3 regions of the Nocardia tengchongensis genome follow, and region 2 is predicted to be linked to each of the others. Evidence: riboswitches for the same ligand, from Rfam matches in the RefSeq annotation. Region 2 holds a riboswitch; each other region holds the start of a gene.
What was found. A riboswitch is a leader RNA that binds a small molecule or an ion and turns the genes downstream of it on or off. The one in region 2 is predicted to bind magnesium.
Positions count from the first base shown of each region.

Region 1: linked by a shared signal. The riboswitch ahead of ACYVKL_RS29860 (MgtC/SapB family protein) and the one ahead of ACYVKL_RS32985 (NRAMP family divalent metal transporter) in region 2 are both predicted to bind magnesium.
Region 3: linked by a shared signal. The riboswitch ahead of ACYVKL_RS34920 (DUF8020 domain-containing protein) and the one ahead of ACYVKL_RS32985 (NRAMP family divalent metal transporter) in region 2 are both predicted to bind magnesium.

Region 1 covers NZ_BAAGUM010000015.1:691,301-697,370, reverse strand. Annotated here, with positions in the region: gene ACYVKL_RS29870 (helix-turn-helix transcriptional regulator) at 1-774, shown strand, start outside; gene ACYVKL_RS29865 (glucose 1-dehydrogenase) at 882-1,646, shown strand; gene ACYVKL_RS29860 (MgtC/SapB family protein) at 1,654-2,367, opposite strand; M-box (ykoK) riboswitch at 2,591-2,764, opposite strand; gene ACYVKL_RS29855 (TetR/AcrR family transcriptional regulator) at 2,854-3,477, opposite strand; gene ACYVKL_RS29850 (hypothetical protein) at 3,608-4,006, opposite strand; gene ACYVKL_RS29845 (hypothetical protein) at 4,572-5,201, shown strand; gene ACYVKL_RS29840 (transcriptional regulator) at 5,198-5,512, opposite strand; gene ACYVKL_RS29835 (hypothetical protein) at 5,509-5,973, opposite strand; gene ACYVKL_RS29830 (Na+/H+ antiporter) at 6,047-6,070, opposite strand, start outside.
Region 2 covers NZ_BAAGUM010000017.1:428,169-434,238, reverse strand. Annotated here, with positions in the region: gene ACYVKL_RS33000 (hypothetical protein) at 1-735, opposite strand, end outside; gene ACYVKL_RS32995 (hypothetical protein) at 1,007-1,366, shown strand; gene ACYVKL_RS32990 (DUF8020 domain-containing protein) at 1,408-2,094, opposite strand; M-box (ykoK) riboswitch at 2,402-2,581, shown strand; gene ACYVKL_RS32985 (NRAMP family divalent metal transporter) at 2,922-4,697, shown strand; gene ACYVKL_RS32980 (hypothetical protein) at 4,777-5,052, opposite strand; gene ACYVKL_RS32975 (LysR family transcriptional regulator) at 5,279-6,070, opposite strand, start outside.
Region 3 covers NZ_BAAGUM010000018.1:69,305-75,374, reverse strand. Annotated here, with positions in the region: gene ACYVKL_RS34935 (ATP-binding protein) at 1-1,483, opposite strand, end outside; gene ACYVKL_RS34930 (hypothetical protein) at 1,480-1,632, opposite strand; gene ACYVKL_RS34925 (FAD-dependent oxidoreductase) at 2,162-3,400, shown strand; M-box (ykoK) riboswitch at 3,543-3,712, shown strand; gene ACYVKL_RS34920 (DUF8020 domain-containing protein) at 4,069-4,854, shown strand; gene ACYVKL_RS34915 (ABC transporter permease) at 4,891-6,070, shown strand, end outside.

The DNA of each region.
Region 1 (6,070 bases), on a different contig from region 2:
ACCCCCGACCAGGTCGGACTGCCCGCCGCCGGGCGCCGCCGCACCCCGGGCCTGCGCCGCGAAGAGGTCGCCGTCCTCGCCGGAGTCGGCGTCTCCTGGTACACCTGGCTCGAACAAGGCCGCGACATCACCGTCTCGGGCGACGTCCTCGACGCCGTGGCCGCCGCCCTGCGCCTCGACGCCACCGAACGCGGCCACCTCTACGTCCTGGCCGGACTCAACCCGCCGTGCCGCGCCGGAGACTCCGGCACCGACGTCACCGCCGAAACCCGCAACCTGCTCGACGCCTGGGGAACCCGGCCCGCGGTGCTGCGCGACCGCTATTGGAGCGTGCTGGCCTACAACGACGCCGCCCGCGCCGTCTTCGACTACGACGGCCCCGGCCACAACTGCCTGATCACCTACTTCACCAACCCCCGCTACCTCGCCATGAAACAGGTGTGGGCCCACGGCGCACCCGCGGTCGTGGCCGCCTACCGCGCCGACTCCGCCACCTGCCCCGGCGATCCCGGATTCGAGGCCGTCGTCACCGAACTCGCGAAGCGCAGCCCCGAATTCGCGACCCTGTGGGCGCGCCACGATGTCGGTGCCGCCGCCCAAGCGGTCAACGCACTGCACCACCCCCACGCCGGCGAGCTGCACTTCGACACCACCACGCTCACCCTGGCCGACCGGCCCGATCAGCACGTGGTGCTCTACAACCCGCGCCCCGACACCGGCACCGCCGAAGCCCTCGACCGCCTGCACCGCCTGCGCCTGGCCCCACCCGCCTGACAATCACGGCGGCGTGAACAGGGGAGACGCCAGCGTGAAGGTGGTGGTGTCACACCCACGATAAACACGCACTGTTTGCCCCGCGCCGGCCCCGGCACGCTGAAGCCATGACGCACAACGCATCCCGCTTCGACCACAAGATCGCCCTCATCACCGGCGGCAGCAGCGGCATGGGCCTGGCCACCGCGCAGCGCCTCATCGACGAAGGCGCGCACGTCATCATCACCGGTCGCGACAAAGCCCGCCTCGATGACGCCGCCACCGCCCTGGGCCCGCGCGCCACCGCGATCGCCGGCGACATCACCGACCCCGACGACCTCGCCGCACTGACCCGCACCATCACCGAACAATTCGGTCGCCTCGACGTGGTGTTCGTCAATGCCGGTATCGGAGCCTTCCAACCCCTGACCGCCGTCACCGCCGAGGAATTCGACCGCGTCGTCGCCATCAACGTCAAGGCGGCCTTCTTCACCATCCAGGCCACCGTGCCGCTGCTCGGCCCCGGCAGCGCCATCGTCGTCAACGCCTCCTTCGCCCTCTACCGCGGCGCCCCCGGCGCGGCCCTTTACAGCGCCACCAAGGCCGCCGTCCACAACGTGGCCCGCACCGTCGCAGCAGAGCTGGCCCCCAAGGGAATTCGCGTCAACTCGATCAGCCCCGGCTACATCGACACCCCCGCCTTCCGCGCCGAAGCCTCCCCGCAAGCCCAAGCCGCCGCCGGATCCCTCGTCGCCACCGGACGCATCGGAACATCCGACGAGGTTGCGGCCGCTGTTGCGTTCCTGGCCTCGTCCGACGCCTCCTACATCACCGGCATCGACCTGCTCGTCGACGGCGGCCTGACCACCCTCGTCCCCTCCGCCATGGTCTGAACCGTGCTCACTGCTCGGTTTCCACCGGCCGCGGCACGGTGCGCCAGCCGACACTGGTCACCGAAGGCTCCAAGCTCAACCGGCTCACCGCGGACTCCATCTGACGATCGTCACGACGATCGCCGGTGAGTTCGGCCCGCACCTGCACGCGGCCCGGGGACGTGTCATGACTCGAGATCGACACCAGCCGCAAGTCGGTGCGCGTCAACGACTGCACCAGCAGCGCCCGCACCTGCGCCTCGTGGGCGTCGTCGGTATCGGCGTGGAAGGCATACAACGCGTCCTGGGCGTCGGTGCCGTCGGCGATCGGGCGGTCCACCGACCGGGCCACGGTGCGCAGCGCGGTATTGACCACCACCACCGCGACCGTGCCCGCCGCGGCCGTCGAGTACATGCCGGCACCGGCGAGCGCACCGACCGCGGCCGAACACCACAGGGTGGCAGCGGTATTGAGGCCGCGGATATTGAACCCGTCACGCAGGATCACACCCGCGCCCAGGAAGCCGATACCCGAAACGATCTGCGCGGCAACGCGGGTCGGGTCGGCGGTGGCGCCGTTGAAGCCGTGCGCCGACAACAGCACGAACAGCGTCGCACCGGCCGAGACCAGCGCGTTGGTGCGCAGACCGGCCATGCGGGCACGGAACTGACGCTCGAATCCGATGATCGCGCCCAACCCGACACCGGTGGCCAGGCGGAGCAGCATTTCCCAGGTGGTCATCTCGATCTCCCAGCAGATGACGGCGCACTCAGGAATCGGACGCTACCGGGAACGGGGTAACCGCCGAGGAATAAGTGGAGTGTCGCCTAGTGAACGATTGGCTAACGGAACTCGGTCCCGGTCCATCGGGCACGCCCACCACCTCCTCGGCACATATCGACAACGCGACGCCACAGCGTCGCGTGCATGCCGGGGGAGTGGGACCGGCGGGGATTCGCCGGTGCGGTACCACCCCTCGTAAGACCTTCAGCACTCCACGGCGTAACCCGCCACCTGGGCGGGAGCCGGTCGGGGCGTCCCCTTAGCTCGGGGAAGCCTGTCCTGATCCGGGGCGTCTCTCGACGTTCGGGATCGCCGGCCTGTATCCGTGAAGGAGCCTCAGCTAACGACGGCACCTTGCGTCAGCGAGTAAACACCCGTACGCGCCGATCGGCAACCCGATGTGACCGCCGTCGCCCCGCACCCGCCCGGCAACCCGGGCCGGTGTCAGCCGCGATACATCCCGCGGTAGGCGTCGATGGTCTGCACCAGATGATCGACGATCTGCTCGCGGGTAGCGCGCAGCGTGCCGTTGAGCCACGCCGAGAACATGCCCGCATTGCCGCTGGCCATGGTGACCGCGGCCAGCCGCCGCCGCACCGGATCGTCGATGTGGGCGAACAGATGATCCTGGATCAACCGGGTGAAGGCGGGCATCACCGCGATCGTGGTCTGTCCCAGCCCGGTCGAGGAATACGGCTCCACCAGAAACAGCCGCGACTTGCGCGGATCCTGAAGCACCTTGTCCACCAACGTTTCCGACAGCGCCCGATCGCGGTCGGGAGAGTCGGCGACGGCGAACGCGGTCATCGGATCGAGGAACTCGTCGGCGATCTGGCGATAGAGCACATCGAGCAGCTCGTCGCGGCTGGCGAAGGATTCGTAGAAATAGCGGTCGGTCAGTGTCGCGCGCCGGCACACCGCGCGCATGGTGACCGCGCCCGCCCCGGACTCGCCGATCAGATCCAGTGCGGCCTCGAGCAAGGCGGTGCGGCGCGCCTCACGGCGTTCGGTGAGGGTCGTTCCACCCCAGATGCGGGGCTCCTCGGAGGGAGGCTGCTCGGTCTGCACCGGGTCAAGAGTAATGCCCGGGCCCGGGTGTGAGCGCACACCCGGCCCCGGACCGGCCGATACGCGAACCCATCGGCCGGCTCGGCTCACCGGCGGGCGACCCGAGAATGCGCGGGTGAACCCGCCGCGCTCACTTGGTGACCACGCAGGCGCTGCCCAGATTGATGCCGGTATTGACCGTCACCGTCGCCCACTGGGAGCCGTTGTAGGTCCAGGCCTGCACGTAGTGCGTCCCGGTCGAGGTCGGTGTCCAGCTCGAGGTGGCGGTACCGCCGGTGCCCAGGCTGAACTGCTGTGGATTGAAGCTTGCCGCATTGCTGTCGTAGAGCCACACGTACTCGTTCGGACTGCCGTTGACGGTGACGGTGTAGGCGCAGTTGGTGCCGTAGCCGCCGCCGATGCTGGTTCCGGTGGCGATGTTCACGCTGCTGACGTAGGCGGCCGCGTCGGGCGCGGCCAGGACGAGCGCCGCGGCCGCGGCGGTAGCGGTGGTGAACGCGGCCAGAGCCGACTTGCGTGACCGAATCATTGTCGATCATCTCCCCAGATGAACGGGTGAATGAAAACTGCGACGCCATTGGCGCATACATGCAGTGTCGGCGTTGCGCACCCCCGATACGCCCGTATCGGACCAGTCGTTGCCGACCCGTCGGTTCGCGCGCCCGGAAGATGATCTCCGGCAACCCTTTCGCTGCACCACCCTGGTCGCGAAACGTCAACAGCCCCTAATGATCCCCTAATTCCCACGCTCACATCGCATTTCAGCAACTGCATCGCTAACGTTCTGTTTGTCCGAAGTGCCCGGGTGAAAAAGCGCAGACACCCAGCGGTACACGACGACGGCGAGTCCTCTTCCCCGAGACTCGTCACCCCGCGTCCCCGCCGCGCAGCGGGCGCCGCGATCCCGGCGGCGCCGGGCCGACCCCCGATCCCGGCCCGGCGCCGCCGCCGCGCATCCAGGACCGATTCCGCCACAAGGTGAGCGCGGATCGCCCGACGCTGCAATGATCGACCCAGTTTGGATTCAGTTCGGGGCGGCATTGCGAATCAACCTGTGCTCGTGGACTGTTCGAGGTGCAGAAGGATCGACCAGTATGACCGCAAGCCGGTACGCCAATAGCCCCGCCGTTGCCGAGGCCGTCGAACCATCCGGATGGGGGCGGCATCTGGGCGTCGGCGACGACATCGCCGACAGCCTCGACGCCGGACAACTGGGCACCCTGATCTTCCTGCGGAAACTGCTGCGCTGCTGGTACATCGCCAATACGCTGCTCGCGCTGGCCCTCGGAGCGGGCCTGGGACTGCTCGCCTGGCAGTACGGGCAACGCACCTACGGCGACTGCTCGACCGGCACCACCTGCTACCCCGGCTGGGAGTTGCTGGTACTGGGAATCGGCAGCGGCGTCATCGCCGCGGTCCTCGTTTTCGTGGCGGTCTCACTGCCCTGCTTCGTGATCGGCTACGCCATCCGCTGGTCGGCGCGCGCCATGGCCGACCGCAACACCGCGCCCGAGCACCACTACCCGCCCGAACCGCAGCGCGCCCCCGACCGCCACGAATGGCGCACCACCGAGCAGCCACCCCGCCGGCCCGCGCGCACCGAGCAGAATCCGCCACGCCCCGCGCGCGGTGAACAATCCCCGCAGCGCCCGATCCGCGGCGAACAGCCCGCCCGCCGCCCGGCGCGAGGCGAACAACCGGCCCGCCGCCCCGCGCGGACCTAGACCCCGGGCTCCCCGGGAGCCGTTGCGCCGGCGACGATGTCGCGCAGCGCCGCGATGTGCCCGTCGAACGCGGCGCGCCCCGCCGCGGTCAGGCGCGCCCGCACCTTGCGGCGACTGCCCTCGAGGCGACGCTCGGTGCTGACATAACCGGCCTCCTCCAGGGTCGCCAACTGCTTGGACAACGCCGAATCCGACAGTCCCAGGCGGTCTTTGAGGAACGCGAACTCCGCCCAATCGGCCGCGGCCAGCGTCGCCACCAGCGTCAGCCGGGTACTGGGATGGATCAATTCGTCGAAGCGGGCGATACTCACGCGCGCACCCACCGGCGCAGCACCCGCAGCAGCTCCGGACCGCCGAAACCGATCACCGCGGCGACCAGCAGCGCCGACCAGCTGCCCGGATGCCCGGCACCGTCCGCGTCCAGGGCGATGGCCGCGACCACCGTGACCCCGACCAGCGCCACCAGCATGCCGATCACCACCAGCGGGGTGCGACGCCCCGCGACATCGGCGCTGAGCTGGACCCCGCCGGTGCGATGACGCCCGCCGAGCAGCCGCGAGGCCAGGGTCGCGTGCCCGGCCCCGAACGCCAGGGTGGCCGCCGCGACCAGCCAACCGGGTCCCAGATCGCCGAGCACACCCAAAACCAGCCAGCCGCAGGCCATTCCCCACCAGTATCCGCGCGGCAGCCCGACCTCGCGGGCCATCTGCCGCCGCGCCTGCCCGGCCGCATCCAGCGCGGCGCGGGCCTGATCCGGAGTGATGCCGTCCATGATGACCCCTCACTTTCCTACTTGGAAAGTAAGACTCCACTTTCCCGGTAGGAAAGTCAAGGGTGTGGCCGTTTCAGCCCAGCAGCTCATCCAGGTA
Region 2 (6,070 bases):
ACCCGGGTCGATCTGGACCGCGCGGACCTGCCGAGCCCAGTGCGCGAGGACGGCGCTGTGGTCGGCGCCGGTCGCGCGGCCGTGCACGGCGATCGCGGCGGCGACGGCGGCCACATCGGTCGGGTAGGCCTCATCGGGAAAGGTGTCGATCAGCGCGGTCGGCGAGGCGAGCAGCCGCCGCTCGTAGGAAGCGACGAGCGCGTCCTGCCGGGCGGCGAGGTCGGGCGGAAAGGCCGGATCGACCAGGCGAGCCATCCCCAGGGCGAGGGCCGGGTAGGAGAGGTAGGCGTGCCCGTTCGCGGAGTCGGGCACGGTCACGCCGTCCTCGCCGTGCCAGGCCGCGGTGAACACCGGCCGCATCTCGGGCAGCAGTGTCTTGGCGGCCGCGCGGGTCGCGACGGGGGCGTAGCGGTCGCGCCATTCGGGGTGCGCCAGCGAGATCTGCGCGAGGCCGAGCGCGGTCATCTGATGTGCGATCAGTCCCCACATGCCGGTCAGCTCGCCACTCGATCCGTTCGCGCGCTGCTGATCGTCGGCGGCTTCGAAGGCCACCGACTCCTCGGCCAGCGCGCGCACCCGTCCCGGATCCCCGCGCAACCAGGCGTCGGCGTCGCGGCCGCACCACCAACTCGGCAACAGACCCGCGATCGTCACCGCCGCCACGACACCGGCCGCCAGGGCGAGCGGACGGCGAAACCTGCGTGAGCGGCGTGACACGCCGTCCGGACTCCCCATGTCTCCGAACGTACCTGGATTCGCGTACCAGATGCTATGCGCGGCGGCGGGTTTCGAATCCTTCGAGCGTTCTCACAGTGCGCGCGAAAGCTATTCCGGTCGATCGTCCGAAATACGACGCGGTCATTTACCGGACCACCGCGCCAAGCAGGGTTGAAACACAATCCGGCGCTTTGTTCGTTAATCCGGGATATTACCCTCGCGTAGCCGGGGCGGCGGGTGCATTCTGGAGAAGAGAAAGGAATCTTCGCTGCTCGAGGGAGGTAAGGACATGGTCAGGGTGACAGCGGTCGAACAGGACGGTCAGCACTGGCATCCGCATCCCGGTGACGCTATCGAGGACCCGCGAGAAGGCGCGGCGCTGGTGATGTGCCTGCTCGGGATCGCGGCCTTCGGCATGACGATCGTGGCGGCCGCGTCGAAATTCTACGGCTGGGCGCTCATCGGCGGGATTGCCGCTGCGGTACTGATTGTTTCGGGCCTGTTGATGATCCGGTTCGAATACTTCCGCGAATTCAAACGGGAGCAGCAGGTCGGGCGGCAGGGCCACAACCCGTTGGTCCGCGCCGAGTACCGGCCGCGCCAGCTCAGCTCGTGGCAGGTCCGGAAGGGCGAAGGCATCGAGTCGTGACCGGCTGACCGGCCACGACCCGACACCGAGCTCCGCTCCCGCTACTTCGCCGGAGCCGGGGTGAACGGCTGGTTGATGGTGGTGAAGTACTGGATCGCGGCGGCGATGGCCACCGGGGCGGTCACCAGGAGCAGGCCGCCGATCGCGCCGAGCGCACCCATGGCCGCGGCGCCCGCGAGGCAGCCGACGACCGCACCGGGCAAGAAGGAGAACAGGCCGCCGATGATGCCGGTGGCCAGCGTGGCCCCGCCGCCGACGGCGATGCCACCCAGGGCGCAGCCGACGGCCGCGCCGCCGACGCCGCCGACCAGGGTCCCGATGGTCGCGCCGACGGAGATGGTGTCCTTCATACGGTTCCACGCCGCCTGCTCGCGGTCGTAGGGGGTCTTCCAGGGAGCGGTGTCCTCAAAAGGCAGCGCGACCGGCTGGTAGGCCGCGTGCTGCAGATCGAGCTGCGGCGTCAAAGTGACAGTGCGCTCCCGGATTTCGGCCGCGATCGGGAAAACGAAGTCGTCCACCCGGAATGTCAGCTCGGTTCCGGCAACTACCGTGCCATCGGCGCCCTTGATCTTGAAAACGCCATTCTCCACGTCCATCGAGCCGATATCGGTGGAAATGACCGCCGATCGGTCGGTAGCGGATGCCGAGTAGTGAACGGCACCGACGTCACCCACCTCATGGTCGGCGTTCGCTGTTCCTGCGGTAATTGCCGTGACGGCGGCCACCAATGCGGTAACCGCAGCGAATCCACTCTTGCGCACTTGATTTACCTCGATTGAGTAGGCCCGCGGAATTAAACCTCATCGCAGGATCAGTTAGTGACAAGCAAACCCTAAGTCTGTTCTCAGCTGATCGGCAATGCATATTTGCCATAAGTGACTCGTTACACATCCGTGGCTATCCCGTTGCACGCCAAGTGAATCCGCCGTTCATTCAGGTATATCCAATATGTCTCGAAGATGAACAAACGGGGTTTCAGCGAACCGACCGGGCCGGATTTGACAAGCACCCGACCCGGGCTCACCATTGCCCAAGTCAGCACCTCGCTAGGCGAGGCTCCTGTACGAACACAGGCCACTGATCCGACGACGTCGAGAGACGCCCAGGGTTAGGACAGATCACCCCGGATTAAGGGGTGATCCGAAGTGGCTTCCCCGGGCCGCGAGCCCCCGGATACGTCGTGCAGTGCCGAAGCTCTGACGAGAGGGGTGCGGGGCCTTCGCTGTTCGTGTGCGCGGCCCTGGTTCCTTCTTGCCGTGCGCGTTGCGACACCACGATCAGCGGCGTCCCCGTACGCCTCGGCGGCAAGGAGGTGAGGGACGAACCATGAGTTCCGGCGATAGTCCGTATCCGAGTACGTATTTCACGTTCTCGACGTCCCCGGCCCGCCGCATTCCGGTCACCGGCTGACCCGTTCCCGCTCGAGCTGCCCCGGCGCACCCTGCGCCGGCGTCGGCGCGCGCCGTGGTCAGGTCGATCGCTGCCCGAAATCGGCTGCCGCCGGGCGTATTCCGCATGCCCGCAGAAACTGCTGATCGAAAGCGAGGGACAGGCCATGGCCTTCTTCGCGAACGGCTCCGGCCGCCGCACCTCCACCGTCGCCGCCTCCGGCGCCACCGCCACTCCGCCCGGTGACACCGCCGGCCCGACGGGCGCCGTCATGGACAGCGCCCACGTCGGCGACATCGTCGGCGCGTTCGGCTCCATCGGCCGCCACGACACCCTCGAGGGGCGCTCGCGCCTCCAGCGTTTCCGCATGCTGCTGGCCATCATCGGCCCCGGCCTGATCGTCATGGTCGGCGACAACGACGCCGGTGGCGTGGCCACCTACGCGCAGGCCGGGCAGAACTACGGCATGGCCCTGGCCTGGACGCTGATCCTGCTGATCCCGGTGCTGTATGTGAACCAGGAGATGGTGGTCCGCCTGGGCGCGGTCGCCGGAGTCGGCCACGCGCGCTTGATCTTCGACCGCTTCGGGAAGTTCTGGGGCGCGTTCAGCGTGGGCGATCTGTTCGTGGTCAACGCGCTCACCATCGTCACCGAATTCATCGGTGTCTCCATGGCGCTCAGCTACTTCGGGCTGCCCAAGGACGTGGCCGTGCCGCTGGCCGCCGTCGGGTTGTTCGCCATGGTGGCGGGCGGGTCGTTCCAGCGCTGGGAGCGGTTCCTGTTCGGGCTGATCGCACTGAACATCGTCATGTTCCCGCTGGCATTCCTGGTGCACCCCAACCGATCCCAGGTCGTGCACGGCTTCGTGCCCTCGTTCCCGGGCGGGCTGAACTCGACGCTGCTGCTGCTCATCGTCGCCATCGTGGGCACCACCGTCGCACCCTGGCAGCTGTTCTTCCAGCAGTCCAATATCGTCGACAAGCGCATCACCCCGCGGTGGATCCGTTACGAGCGCATCGATCTGTGGGTCGGCATCGTGGTGGTGATGGCCGGGGCCGTCGCCATCATGACGGCCACCACCTTCGGGCTCGGCGGCACCGTCGCGGCCGGGAATTTCACCGATGCGGGCGCGGTGGCGCGGGCGCTGCACGACCATGCCGGGCCCACGGTGGGCGCGCTGTTCGCGCTGCTGCTGCTGGACGCGTCGCTGATCGGGGCGAACGCGGTGGGCCTGGCCACCACCTACGCGCTCGGCGACACCTTGGGCAAGCGGCATTCGCTGCACTGGAAGATCTCCGAGGCGCCGGCGTTCTACGCGGGTTACGCGGCGCTGCTGGCGCTCGCGGCGGCGGTGTCGTTCAGCCCCGATCACGTGCTGGGCCTGCTCACCCAGGGTGTACAGGCGCTGGCGGGGGTGCTGCTGCCCTCGGCGACGGTGTTCCTGGTGCTGCTCTGCAATGACAAGGCGGTGCTGGGGCCGTGGGTGAACACGGTGCGGCAGAACATCGTCGCGGGCGTGATCGTGTGGTCGCTGGTGTTGTTGTCGCTGGCGCTGACCGCGGCGACTTTCTTCCCCGGCATCACCACCGCGAACCTGGAGCTGGGTTTCGGCGGGGGTGCGCTGGTGGGCGTGCTCGGTGGCGCGGGCATGCTGATCGCCTGGCAGCGCGGCCGACGCCGGGAAACCGAGCGCACGGCAAAGGAATTCGGGAATCTGGACCCGGATCAGGTGGAGGAGCTCGAGGCGACCCGGCTGACGCGGGACGAGCGCAGGGCCATCCTGCGGGCCGACCGCGACACCTGGCGCACCCCCGCGCTGGACACCTTGGAGCGTCCGGCGTTCTCCCCGGGGCGCACCGCGGGCATGCTGGCATTGCGCGGATACCTGCTGGTGGCCGTGATCCTGGTGGGGGTCAAGGTGGCTCAGGCCATCGGCAGCTGAGCCCCGGGCCGTCGGTGGCCCGTACAGAACCCGACATCTCGGGTGGGCCGGCGCGGAACTTCCGCGTCGGCCGGGTCGGTCAGAGTTCGTCGAGCTCCGGAATCGGGGGCAGCACCGGCTCGGGCCATTCCTCCAGGGTCGCCACCTGGAGATGGATGAAGGCCGCGATGCGGTGGCGGGCCGAGGACGGGAGTCGCTCGATATCGGCCGCGCTCAGGACGTGTGCGCCGAAAGAATGGGGCTGGGGCGCTTCTGGGTCGGGCGTTTCGGGAACAACCTCTAGCTTCGCCCGCGAAGCAGTGGCCGGAATGACTGGCTCATCCGGGTCTGCGGCAGCGGCGGCGGTTCGCACCATTCCGTGACCATAACCCTTTGATAACGCACACGGGACGCGTTGGCGCACTTGTGTCTTCGCGCTGCGAATTCAGCGAAGCCATTGTAAAGGCACTTTGAATGTGCAGGCAGACATGGCCGTCCGGAAATCCGTTCGGCTCGCGCCGGAAGACTATGGTGATCGGCGTCACTCTGTCAACACATCGGACAAAACTCCCGGAAGTGACAGCGAAACCCGCTGGAATGCTTCAGATCGGGCGGCACGCAATGGCATACAAGTCACGCGCCGGACCGGTCGGCTTCTGGCCGATCGGCCACACCGCCCGCAACTGCCGTTCCAGATCCAGACCCGTCACGCCGGGCGACACCAGAATTCCCTCGGCCAGCTCGGTCGCGACGGCCAGCGAACTCAGCACCGCCGGCGCCAGGCCGTCGGCGACCGCGGTCTTGATGGCCGTCGTCGAGGACAACTCCAGCGCGACGGCCGGCTCCCACCCCGGGACCTCCGCCGTCATGGCCCGCTCGAAGGAGTTCCGGGTTCCCGACCCGGGCTCGCGATAGATGAGAGGGGTGCGCGCCAGCTCGCCCGCGCCGATCTCCGCGCGCCGCGCCCACGGATGACCGGGCGCGACCACCACGACCAGCCGATCCCGCGCCACCACATGGCTTTCCAGCTCCCCCGGCAGCCGCGGGCTCTCCACGAATCCGATTCCGGCCCGCCCGTCGAGCACCGCCCTGGCCACCTCGGCCGAATTGCCCGATTCCAGCGCGATGGAGGTGTCCGGCATCCGCGCCCGCAGACCCATCAGCCACTTGGGAAACAGGTACTCGGCCACCGTCTGGCTCGCCGCCACCCGCAATCGCGAATCGCGTTGCGTGCGCAGACTGTCGATCCCGGCGTCGAGGCGCGCGGCCGCGTCCACCACATCGCGCGCCCACTCCGCGATCAGCGCCCCCGCCGCGGTCGGCCGCGAACCGAGCGTCGTCCGCTCCAGCACCGGCACGCCGACCAGCTGCTCGAGGTAGCGGATCCGTGAACT
Region 3 (6,070 bases), on a different contig from region 2:
ACAAGGTCAGCAGCTCGGCCTGGCGAGAAGCCTTGCGCGCCTCCAGCGCCCGCTTGGCCGCCACGTCCACCAGCGCCGCCACCGCGACCGCCACCAGCAGCAGCACCACGATGGTGAGGAAATTGTCGAGCTGATCGATGGTGAGACTGTGGCGGGGTTCGGTGAAGAACCAGTTCAGCAACACCCCGGACAGCAAGGCGGACAGGGCGGCCGGGGCCACGCCGCCCAGCAGCGCCACCGCGATGACGCCGATGAAGAACAGGGCGCTCTCACCGCTGAGATCCAGCAGGCGGTCGAGCCAGAAGTAGATGACCGCGCAGATCAGCGACGGCACGAAGAACGCCGCCGACCAGGAACCCAGATTGCGTTCCCGCCGCGTCAGCGCCGACCAGCGGAAGCCGCCCTGATTGGATTCCTCGTGAGTCACCATGTGGACGTCGATCTTGCCGGACTCCTGCACCACGGTCGCGCCGATGCCCTCGTCGACCATGCGCGCCCAGCGCGAGCGCCGCGAGGTGCCCAGCACCAGCTGGGTGGCATTGACCTGGCGGGCGAAATCGAGCAGCGCCGTCGGCACGTCTTCGCCGGTCACGGTGTGCAGTTCGGCGTCGAGACCGGTGGCAAGATCGCGCAGCCGGTGCAGCCGTTGCGTCGACACCCCGGCCAGGCCGTCGCCGCGCACGATGTGCAGCACGATCAGTTCGGCGCTGGACTTGGCGGCGATGCGGCTGGCGCGCCGCACGATGGTCTCCGATTCCGGGCCGCCGGTCACCGCCACCACGACGCGTTCGCGCGCCTCCCAGGTGGTGGTGATCTGGTGGTCGGCACGGTATTTGGCGAGCGCGGCATCGACCTGGTCGGCCAGCCACAGCAGCGCCAGCTCCCGCAGGGCGGTCAGATTGCCGGGCCGGAAGTAGTTGCGCAGCGCGGCGTCCACCTTCTCGGCGGCGTACACGTTGCCGTGGGACATTCTGCGCCGCAACGCTTCCGGGGTGATGTCGACGAGTTCCACCTGGTCGGCGGCGCGAACCACCCAGTCCGGCACGGTTTCCCGCTGCACCACGCCCGTGATCTGCTCGACCACGTCGTTGAGGCTCTCCAGGTGCTGCACATTGACCGTGGACACCACGTCGATGCCCGCGTCCAGCAGCTCCTGCACGTCCTGCCACCGCTTCTCGTGCTTGCCGCCGGGAATGTTGGTGTGCGCCAGCTCGTCCACCAGCACCACGGCCGGCGCGCGCCGCAACACCGCCTCGACGTCGAGTTCGGGCAGCGTCGCCCCCCGGTATTCGACCATCTTCGGCGGGATGCGCTCGATCCCGGCGAGCAGCTCCGCGGTCTTGCTGCGGCCGTGGGTCTCCACGACCGCGGCCACCACATCGCGTCCACGCTCCAGCCGCCGATGGGCTTCGCCGAGCATCGAGTAGGTTTTGCCCACGCCCGGGGCAGCACCCAGGTAGATGCGTAGTTGGCCGCGTTTCACTCGTCCATCATCGCGCGCGGTGCGCGGATGCCCTGCTGCGCCGTGCGGACGGGTTCGCGGGTGGTTTCGGCGTTGGCCAGCATGCGCAGCATGAGGGCGCAACCGAGGAACCCGAAGATCACCATCAGGGTGACGGCGACGTGCGGCACGGTTTCTCCTTGTATATGTGCGGGTATCGCCCCGGCCGTGGCCGGGCTCCCCACTTCATACCTCCGATGCTGGTCAAGTCGCCGATCCTGACGGTTTCTTTACGACGGTGTGTCGGGTTGTTGACGCCATCCGAGCGGACCGAAGCAGACCGAAGCAGATGAAAACTACGGGGCTAGCCGTTTGACGCTCTCATTACATGGGACCTCGTTCAGGCAGTCCTTTCAGCACTACGTCGGGCGAGGGTCAATTCTCGGGCAGCGCATCCTCGCCGAAACGTCCGCCACCGACTGTTCGTGTGACGTCAAGGATCACCCGTGGCGCGCTGGGCTTGTTCGCCGACGCGAGCATGCCACGGCACGTATGGGCGGTTGACCGGTTAATCCTGCGGGTTGTTACGGCGAGCGTGGGGTTGATCGGTCGTCGCTTGCCGTGATGCTGCGTGGTCGACGGGATGGACAGCTGCCCGCGGTGGTCCATTGCCGGACGCGCCAGCGTGGTGCAAGCCCGGCGCAAGCGAAGACAGCGAGCGTGGCTGTGCACCGGTTCGGTGTGAGTGGTCGATCTTGTTGTGAGAGTGAGCGTGCGATAGTGCGAGTTGTGATTGCCGGAGCGGGGCTGGGCGGGTTGTGCCTGGCACAGGGGCTGCGCGGGAACGGCATGGAGTTCGAGGTGTACGAACGGGATGCGGAGGCGGATAGCCGAACTCAGGGGTACCGCATTCGGATCGATGAGACCGGGCAGCAGAGTTTGGCCGAGTGTTTGCCGGGGGAACTGGTGGAGATGTTGCGGGACACGTCCGCGGTGGCCGGGTCGGGCGGACGGTTCGTCGACGTGGAGTTGAACGAGGTATCGGGGCGGGTGGTGGATACGTGGCGGCCCTCGGCCGTCGAGGGCGCGGACACGGCCGAGGATGGTGATCTCAGTGTGAACCGGCAGACCCTGCGCGAGATTCTGATGACCGGCATCACCGATAAAATTCGGTTCGGCAAGGAGCTGATACATGTCAGCGAGAGCGCGGGCGGGGTTACGGCGCGATTCAGGGACGGGACCAGTACGGTGTGCGACGTGCTGGTGGCGGCCGACGGGGTGAACTCCGCGGTACGCAGGCAACTGGTACCCGCAGCTGATCCGGTCGACACCGGGATGGTCTGTCTCTACGGCAGAACCACGCTTACTCCCCGCACCCGCGCTCTGGTCGCCGAAACGCTGCTCGACGGAACGTCGGTGGTATTCGCCGAGGGATTCGCCGTCATCGTGGATGCGATGGCATTCCGCGCGAGCGCTTTCGACGGGCGTCGCCTCACACCGGTGAACGACTATCTGTACTGGGCGTGTTTCGGAACGCGCACGGCCCTCGGATTCGCCGACAGCGGAGAACTCGATGGCGACATGCTCGAGACGGCCGTCGGCATCAGCGCGGATTGGCATCCTGGACTGCGGGCTGTTTTCACTGCCTCCGATCGGAACGCGTTGGCAGTCTTGCCGATTCGCTCGGCCCAGACGCTGACGGATTGGCCGGGCGGCCGAGTGACCGCGCTCGGCGACGCCGTTCACGCCATGAGCCCGGCCGGCGGACTGGGCGCGAACACCGCTCTGCGCGATGCCGCCACCCTGTCCATGTGTCTCGGCTCCGGCCGGGGCACGCTGCTCAGCGCCGTTGCCGACTACGAGCAGCGCATGCATCGCTATGCCCGGGAGGCCGTCACGGCATCCCAGCGTGGAGCCGAACGGCTGACCGCTGCTGCCGCGTCACGCAACGTTGGGTAGGTAATCCGACATCGGTGGTCTTGGCGGGGGCCACCGGCTCCGCAACGCCATCCGCCCGGTGCCCTGTCAGTGGCGTCGGCCACGGTCGAAGAATGAGCGAATAGCGGTTTTGACTTTTAACGAGTCGTTAACTAGGTTCCCTGTTGCACCTCGATAGGCGAGGCTCCTGCACGAACATAGGCCACTGATCTGACGACGTCGAGAGACGCCCAAGGTTAGGACAGATTTCTCCGGATCAAGGGGTAATCCAAAGTGGCTTTCCGATTCGGAACACGTCGTGCAGTGCCAAAACTCTGACGAGAGGGGTGTGCGTCCGCCCCGAGAGTTCCGGGCGACCTCCCCGCGTGCGTTGACGAATCGCGTTCTACCAGTGAGGAGGTCGGGTAGCAAGATGGCACCCGATGATGACCCGGGATCTCCGGGCCGGCCCCTCCGCCTCGGTCCGGGCCGCTAGCCAGCACACCAACACCGCGTCGATATCTCGACGCACGTAATTCTCCGATATCACGATGCCGCCTGCGCGGCACCGGATTATTCGCGTGCACATTTTACGAATGAATTCGGAGATTCGCATATATATCCGACCCGTCGGCACCACCGTGCTCGACGGTATTCGATGCTGCCCGGAAACCGATGCGGGCAGCGGTATCCCGAGGGGAAACATCCCGATGAGAATTCGCTTGCTCGCATTCGCCACCGCGGCGCTGACCGCCGCCGGACTGGTCGCCCCGGCTGCCGCTTCGGCCACAGCACCCGGACCGGACGTCCGGCTCGCCGACGCTGTGAACGTTCAGGCCGTGTCCGGCGACGCCCGGATCGTGGACCGATCGGTGGTGCTGCACACCGACCTCGGCACGTTCCGAACCACCGCCGACCAGCTGCAGATCCTCGATCCGCAGGGCGTGGTGGTGGGGGCGATCCCGCTGACCATCACGAAGCAGGACACGACGTACCCGATCGACGCCCGCATCGACGGCGACAGCGCCACCCTCACCCCGAGCCCGGATCGGGCCCGACCGGTCAGCGCCGAGGAACGACGCATCGCCGCGGAGCTGCACGCCGTCGCGGAGGCGCAAGCCGAAGGCCCTGCGGCACAGCAGATTGCCGATCCCGACAGCTTCGAGGATCGGATGAATACCGTCTTCCAGAACGTCAACAACGAGCTCACCGTGGCCCTGGCGGTGGGCACGCTGCTGGGTGCCGTCATCGGCGCGCCGCTGGGCTGCGTCCTGCTGGGCGCGGGCCAAGGTCTCGCGGTCGGCGCATTGACGTTGGGCACGTTGGCGATTCCCGGCGCCATCACCGGCTGTCTGGAAGGCGCGGTGGTCGGGGCCGGAATGGGCGTCGTGGTTTTCAACCTGCTCGTCGGCGTACCGGCGGTGCTGGCCTCGGCCGTCCACGCCTACAACGTCATGACCGCACCGCCCGCGGTCGCCGCCGAATCGACCAACTGAGTTGCGACGAAGCCGCTCGGAGCGAGGTGAACAGCAATGACTCTTGAATTGACAATTCCGGACCGCCCCAAGACGACTCCCGAGGTACCGCGGGTACGCGGCCGGCTCCGAGCGGTGGACTACCTGATCATCGGCGCGGGCGTGCTGCTGATCCTGCTGGTGCTGCGGCTGTTTCGGGACATGTCGGTGCCCTGGACGCCGGATACCGGAACCGAGGCCGTATCGACCGATCCCGCGAATCTGCCCTATTACGCGGCCCGCACCACGCTGCGCATGTTCATCGGCCTGGCGGCGTCCATCCTCTTCACACTGATCGTCGGCCAGTGGGCGGCACGCTCGCGGCGAGCCGAGAAGGTGCTCATCCCGGCCCTCGACGTGCTGCAGTCGGTGCCGGTGCTGGCGCTGGTTTCGATCACGGTCACCGCGTTCGTGGGCCTGTTCCACGGCTCGTATCTGGGCGCGGAGGCGGCGTGCATCTTCGCCATCTTCACCGCGCAGGCCTGGAACATGACCTTCGCCTACTACCAGGCGCTGCGCAATATGCCCCGGGAGCTGGATGATTCGGCCCGCATGATGCGGCTCACCCGCTGGCAGCGGCTGTGGCAGCTGGAGGTGCCGACGGCGATGGTGCCGATGATCTGGAACGGCATGATGAGCTTCGGCGGCGCGTGGTTCATGCTCGCGGCCTCGGAGGTCATCACGGTATCCGGCCGGGACGAAGCGTTGCCCGGCATGGGTAGCTTCATCGCGGCGGCCACCTCGGAGGCTCAGGTCGGCAATCTCATCGTGGGTGCGCTGGTCATGGTGCTCACCATCGTCCTGGTGAACGTGGTGTTCTGGCGGCCGCTCACGGCGTGGTCGGAGCGATTCCGGGTGGAGCACACCGAAAGTGCGCAGGCCCCGAGGAGTCTGGTGCTCGACCTGCTGCGCCGCAGCACGGTGCCGGGCCGGCTGGCACGGGTCCTACGACCGGTCGGTGAGCACGTCGATCGCCTCATGCGGGTCTTCGGGCGCAGCACCCGTTCCGCCTACGACGAGCGCGCGGGCAGCCGCATCGGCGATGTGCTCTTCTTCGGACTGCTCTTCGCCGCGCTCGCCTGGGGCACCTGGGCACTCGCCTCCTACTTCGAACGAACCGTTGGCCTGGCCGAATTCGGGCCGACCTCGCTGATGGGGCTAGCCAGCCTCGGCCGCGTGATAGTGCTGCTGGTGGTCT